2 regions of the Paenibacillus sp. FSL L8-0436 genome follow, and region 1 is predicted to be linked to the other one. Evidence: a T-box and tRNA genes for the amino acid it is inferred to sense, from the RefSeq annotation. Region 1 holds a T-box; the other holds one or more tRNA genes.
What was found. The T-box of region 1 lies ahead of NSS79_RS27510 (valine--tRNA ligase). A T-box ahead of a tRNA ligase gene usually reads a tRNA of that ligase, here a tRNA-Val.
Positions count from the first base shown of each region.

Region 2: it encodes a tRNA-Val, which carries the amino acid that the T-box ahead of NSS79_RS27510 (valine--tRNA ligase) is inferred to sense. The anticodon was not compared.

Region 1 is NZ_CP151955.1:5,939,377-5,942,792, reverse strand. It holds gene NSS79_RS27515 (LysM peptidoglycan-binding domain-containing protein) at 1-408, shown strand, start outside; T-box leader at 629-913, shown strand; gene NSS79_RS27510 (valine--tRNA ligase) at 1,087-3,416, shown strand, end outside.
Region 2 is NZ_CP151955.1:2,971,845-2,975,260, reverse strand. It holds gene NSS79_RS13585 (creatininase family protein) at 1-4, opposite strand, end outside; gene NSS79_RS13580 (NUDIX hydrolase) at 204-686, opposite strand; gene NSS79_RS13575 (NUDIX domain-containing protein) at 708-1,142, opposite strand; gene NSS79_RS13570 (cupin domain-containing protein) at 1,311-1,847, opposite strand; tRNA gene NSS79_RS13565 (tRNA-Val) at 1,984-2,055, shown strand; gene NSS79_RS13560 (LytTR family transcriptional regulator DNA-binding domain-containing protein) at 2,248-2,643, opposite strand; gene NSS79_RS13555 (cyclic lactone autoinducer peptide) at 2,660-2,794, opposite strand; gene NSS79_RS13550 (accessory gene regulator B family protein) at 2,797-3,321, opposite strand; gene NSS79_RS13545 (hypothetical protein) at 3,314-3,416, opposite strand, start outside.

The DNA.
Region 1 (3,416 bases):
GGCGTGAGCTCTAAGGAAGCAGCACCTCTGCAGGAGGAGAAGCCGGATCTCAAGGTTGCCCTGGGAAGCAAGAGAGAAGAAGATATTCCCACGAAGGAGCATCTTACCTTCTCTTCCCTGCTCAGCTCCAGCCGCTCCCGCAAGGAACAGGAGGAGCTTATCGCCGAGGATACAGCTGCGGCGGCGCCTGTTCCGGACTCCGGCCGTGACGGGGAATGGAAAAGCCGCTTTATCGGTGGCTTGAACGGAAAGGATCTGTTCCGTAAAGTGCGTCTCTGCATTGTCCAGCGTGAAGAAACAATCGATACTATAGCGGAGAAATATCAGCTCAGTGCAAGAGAGCTTGTCATGTACAACCGTCTTTCCGGTCAGAATGTGGAGGAAGGCCAAGTTTTGTATATCCCTTAAGAGATGCCTGCAGGCGCATCGGTGTCAGAATCCCGATCGGATGAGATCGGGATTTTTTGTATTTCTGTCCTCTGAGCTGAGATTAAGGATGAACATCAGGGGTTCAAATCAGGCGAAGGGGGCTAATTTTAGAAATGGGCGGTATAAGTCCCGCAGTTTGTGTGTATGCTGGTTGACTAGGAATAGTACTAAATGTATTATTGGATTAAGTAAATTCTTAATAAAGACTGGGAACGGGAAGAGTAGGCGGTCAGCCCTTCAGAGAGCGGAACTATAAATTGCTGTGAGTTTCCGCAGGATGCAGCCACCGAAGTCGCCCCGGAGTTGCCCCTCTGAGCTTGTCTTCAGATTCATGAAGCACAGGTTAGGAAGTGGCCGGTTGCAGCCGTTATCTGCGTAAGTGTCGCGCTAAGTTTCCGGAACCTATGGGACCGGAACGGTGGTTTATTTTTTATTGGCGCGAAACAAAGGTGGTACCGCGAAAGAATGGCCTTTCGTCCTTTGAGACGAAGGGCCTTTTTGTATTTTTTTTCAGAGGTCCAGCTTCAGAGATACATCTACCAATGCTACTTAAATGGAGGGTTTAGAATGGCTGATCACAACAAAGCGGCGGCAGAGCTGCTGAAGCCGCAAGATCCGGCACAGGATGCTGCTGCCGACAATAGCGCAAAGAGCGATATGCCGACTACATATGATCCGAAGGCGGCTGAACAGAAATGGTATGCCTACTGGATGGAGAAGGAGTTCTTCAAGGCTGGAATGCGGCCTGAAGCAGAGCCTTACAGCATTGTAATTCCACCGCCGAATGTAACCGGGATGCTGCACATCGGGCATGCGCTCGATTTCACGCTGCAGGATATCCTGATCCGTACCAAGCGGATGCAGGGCTTCGATACCCTTTGGCTCCCGGGAACGGACCATGCTGGTATTGCTACCCAGACCAAGGTGGAGCAGAAGCTGCGCCAGCAGGGCCTGTCCCGGCATGATCTGGGCCGCGAGAAATTCCTGGAGCAGGTATGGGAGTGGAAGGACCAGTATGCTAAGACCATTCATGAGCAGTGGGCCAAGATGGGCCTGTCCCTCGACTATTCGCGCGAGCGGTTCACTCTGGATAAAGGGATGTCCAGCGGTGTACGCCAGGTATTTGTGGAGTTATACCGTAAAGGACTGATCTACCGCGGCAAGCGCATTATCAACTGGGATCCGGCAGCCCGTACCGCTTTATCCGATATTGAAGTTGAGTACAAAGAGGTTAACGGTCACCTGTACCACCTGCGCTACCCTCTTAAAGACGGCAGCGGATTTATCACCGTAGCAACGACACGTCCGGAGACGATGCTGGGCGATACGGCGGTAGCGGTGCATCCGAAGGATGAACGCTATCAGGATCTAATCGGCAAAACGTTGATCCTTCCAGTCATCGGCCGGGAAATTCCAATTATCGCCGATGATTACGTAGAGAAAGAATTCGGCAGCGGCGCGGTTAAGATCACTCCGGCCCATGATCCGAATGACTTTGAAGTTGGCCTGCGCCATAACCTTCCGCAGATCAATGTGATGGATGAAGGCGGCACGATGAACGAGGAGGCCGGTCCTTATCAGGGACTGGACCGCAGCGAATGCCGCAAGGCGATTGTTGCCGATCTCAAGGAGCAGGGCGTTCTGATCTCGATTGAGGACCATCTGCATCAGGTAGGACACAGCGAGCGTTCCGGCGCAGTAGTTGAGCCTTATCTGTCCACCCAGTGGTTCGTGAAGATGCAGCCGCTGGCCGAAGCTGCCATCACTGCACAGAAGAACGGCGACGGCGTCAACTTCGTGCCGGACCGTTTTGAGAAAACATATTTGAACTGGATCGAAAATGTGCGTGACTGGTGTATTTCCCGCCAATTGTGGTGGGGACACCGCATCCCGGCCTGGTACTCTGAATCTACAGGTGAAGTGTTTGTAGCATATACGGAAGAGGAAGCCCGCGAAATCAGCGGACTTGATGATCTGAAGCAGGATGAGGACGTTCTTGATACGTGGTTCAGCTCCAATCTGTGGCCGTTCGCTACACTGGGCTGGCCGGATGAAAGCAGCAGCGACTATCAGCGGTTTTATCCGAACAATGTCCTGGTTACCGGCTATGACATCATCTACTTCTGGGTAGCGCGCATGATCTTCTCCGCGCTGGAGTTCACCGGCAAGAAGCCGTTCTCCGATGTATTCATGCACGGCTTGGTGCGGGATGCCGAAGGACGCAAGATGTCCAAGTCGCTCGGCAACGGGATCGATCCGCTGGATGTTATCGAGCAATATGGTGCAGACGCTATGCGTTATATGATTTCGACAAGCAGCACAGCCGGACAGGATCTGCGTTTCCGCATGGAGAAGGTAGAGCAGGCGCGTAATTTTGCCAATAAGATCTGGAATGCCTCGCGCTTTGCACTGATGAATCTGGAAGGCGTAAACTTTGCAGATATTGACATTACAGGTGAGCTTAGCACGGCGGACCGCTGGATTCTGCATCGCTTGAACGAAACTTCTCGTGATATTACGCGTCTAATTGACTCGTACGAGTACGGCGAGACCGGCCGCCTCTTGTATAACTTCATTTGGGATGATCTGTGTGACTGGTACATCGAGTTCGCGAAGCTGTCACTTTATGGGGCTGACGCTGCTGCCAAAGCGAAGACGCAATCGGTGCTGGCCTATGTGCTGGACCGTACGCTGCGCCTGATTCACCCGTTCATGCCGTTCATTACCGAGGAAATTTGGCAGCATCTGCCGCATGAAGGCGAAACGATCACCCTGGCGGAATGGCCTAAATATGATGCGGCGCTTGAGAATCCGCAGGCAGTGGCAGAAATGACCCTGCTGATGGATATCATTCGTGCGGTTCGTAATATCCGCGCCGAGGTGAATGTGCCGATGAGCAAGAAGGTTGAGCTGATCATCAAAGCCGGAAATGAAGACATCTTGAGCATCATTACCCGCAACGACAATTACATCGGACGCTTCTGCAA
Region 2 (3,416 bases), 3.0 Mb from region 1:
TCATTTGAATTTCCCCTTAGGTTGTCTAATAGTAAATAGTCGAAGCGAGGTGTTTGTTTATGCGCAGATTTTCATTGTGGCTGCCCCTCGGAACCTTTCTTGCCGCAGGAATTCTTATGGATTTCCTGATCCATACCCTTAACGAGAAAAGAAGGCTAGCTGCAGCCATCGAAGTGAAGAATAGCAGGATTGCCACGCTGGTTCTATATCTTCCGTTTCAGCGAGACGGCAAACTCTGGTTTGGTCTCATAGGCCATGTAGGATACGATCCCTGCAAAATCCAAATAAGCCTGATAACGCGTGCGGATCGCCATGCTTGTGATCTTGTCCAGCACAAGCTCCTTAGCCACCCAGCAGCTTTCCGACGTTTCCTCTGAAACGGCAAGTTCTCCGCCCACCGGCTTACATACATAATCCAGCATTACTTTCGTCGGAACATCGGTGATGCCGTCATGCCATTTGTACATTCTGGTATTCGAATACACTCCAATCAGGTGAGAGACCTCGGTGTCTATTCCGCTTTCTTCCTTGATCTCCCGGATGAGTGCATCCATCAGATTCTCTCCGGCCTCTACTTGCCCCCCAGGGAACACCCAGCCACCATGAAACGTTTTGACCAAAAGCACTTCTCCCTGCTCATTCTCCACGATCCCGCCGACAGCCACAATATGAGTTGGCATAGCCATGTTATTGACCTCCTATGATCTTTATAGTTGAATATTGCACTGCTCAGCAAATTCATTGACTTTGGACAGCAATGCAGGATAGATCATCGGATAGGTTAACTCTTCCGGCACCTCCGTGAACCCGCATATTCCTTCCATTTCATAAGCCGGCAATTGTCCGAACTTATTAACGGTGGCCAGGTAGAGCTTTCCGAAACTATCCGGCATTGACTCTCCGGTAACCGAATAAATACTTATTGGAAATAACGTATAGTCTTCCGCTCCTGTCTCTTCATACAGTTCTCTTGCCGCTGCTTCATCAGGCGTTTCATTCTCATCAATATGTCCACCTGCAAATTCCCATGTGGTACGACCACGCTGCCGAGCTAATATCCACTGCTCATTATGCCTTACGATAATAACGACGTAGGTTAGATTTTCCTCCTTTATTCCCGTCTCGTGTATAGTAACTTTCATTCACAAGCATCTCCTTAGACGGCAAAACCGATAGAGTTTTGGTGGATTACCGGATGTGACGTTCCTATTATCTCTGGTTTTAACCTATGTATAGAATACCTTGATATTTCTTCCAACAGTTTCATCTATTATATAATAGAAGCATTCATAAGTCCGCCGGCAAAAGAATCACTCACCACCGTCTTCTCCCCGCTTCTCCTCACCCTTGCCCTGAGCGTTCAATTGCGCCCATATCTCCCGGGTCAAATGTTCGCCTTTATAATAGTCCACCCTATCCTCCGTTTCATACAGCTCTTCATACGGTAAAATATTGATTTTCCCGGAGTCAGGGTATTCCGCAACATCCAACCCGTTATTCGTCCGTAAATCGAGATAGCGGCAAGGCGTCTCCGTATGATTGAACAGCTGATGCGCACCTGATGGACCGGTTTCGAAAAATATCGTATCGCCCTCATGGACTTCCTGTAACCCGTCGGGAGTTCTTAACATAGCACTGCCCGCCAAAATCACAAACAGCTCTTCAGCATTTCTATGAAAGTGATACGGATACGAGTACTTGCCCGGGTCCAATGACCGGATATCAAAAATCAAATGCTTCGACCCTACCATCCCCGCCAGTTTCTCGCTGGTGTGCCAAGCAAATTCCGGAACCGGAGACTGCCTTTGTTTAAAAGAGATATTCTGTTCATTAAAAATGGTCGCCATGGAATCACTCCCTACGCAAAAGTTAATTTAATCCGAGCATAGAGACTATGGAACAAGTTGTAAGTGAGTAAATTCATATGCCGTGAAAAAAACATTGCCATCTCCTCACATCCTGTGGTATTATAAATTTCGTTGCAGGACGGTAGCTCAGCGGGAGAGCACTATCTTGACAGGGTAGGGGTCATGGGTTCGAACCCCATCCGTCCTATACTGCATCACTACGTAAAACTCCTTATTTTATAAGGAGTTTTTCTTTTTCTATTCCCCACTCGCATTGGGGACGGAATTTTTCGCTTATAAAAACAACCACTCATGTCAGAGTGGTTGTTTTTATAAGTCTGATGCTATTGATAATCAATTTATATGTTTTATCCTGAGTGATTATTTTAGAAAAAAAGAGTTACCATAAAGGCAACTCAATGAAATTGATTTTTGTAGTTGTTAAATTAATATTTTTTCTGACTTCTTTGTATCCTTTTTCAGAAAGGAAACACTTTTGCTCGACTCCTGATAAATTTTCCCCGAAGTAGGCCACATGAAACGACTTATCCACTTGAAAGATATTAGAAACATGAATCAATGTGTTTCTGTCTGCTAGCACGAAGTTATATCCCGATGCCTCTAGAGTGCTTAGCCAGTATTTCAATGTGCCGACTGTATAGTAAACTCCTTCTATCGTGTGGACGAGTATCCTATATATGTCTCTCTCAAATTCCATATAATTAATTTTAGGTATTTCAAGAGAAAACAACCCGGTAATGCCTTTTGGGTCTTTATTCACGGATATGATACTCAAACGGACCACTCCAGTATTATTTAAGTAGTTCTTCTGGAACCTCAGGTTGATGCACATACAACGCACTGTTTGTATTTGCAATGAATAACGCTACCATCGATAAGCATGTCGCCAAACCAGACACGATTCGAACATTCGCTTTTTTCAACATTTTTACTTCACCTCCTTTCTGGCAATTAATAGACTTAGAGATTGAGCAAAATAACTCACGGCTATAGCAGATGAACAAATTATGATATTTGTAGCAACCAAGACCAGACCGATTATTTTAAGCTTCGGATAGTGACGCTTGGGAATTCTAGTCTGCTTTTCAATCCCAATAGGCGCTAACCACAAGATGATCAAAAAACTGATTGCATTCATAACCTGTACAACTAATAAATTTACGTTAATAAACGATAGCGCAGTAAACAACGTCGTAGTAAATATGACACATGCTATACCCGACTTAAGGTGAACACCGCCCGACGATTGCCGTAGTAATGCAAAAGAAACTAATATCGTTGAAGCTTCAGAGAAATTACCTGTGAGCAAAGATATCGCAAGTGTAATGACAATGATAAAAACAATATTTAGCACAACCTCTAATGCATACTTTAGAACCGCTTGCGATGCGGGGTGATCAGGAACAACTTTTTTTATGTTGTAGGCTATCCTCTCAGATATACGATCAATCATTTTCTTTTTCCTTCCCAGTAGAGTAATAAATGAAGAAAATTGAGATCACTAAAAAGAACAATATATTCAAATAAATTTCGTTGTAGTATAAAAGA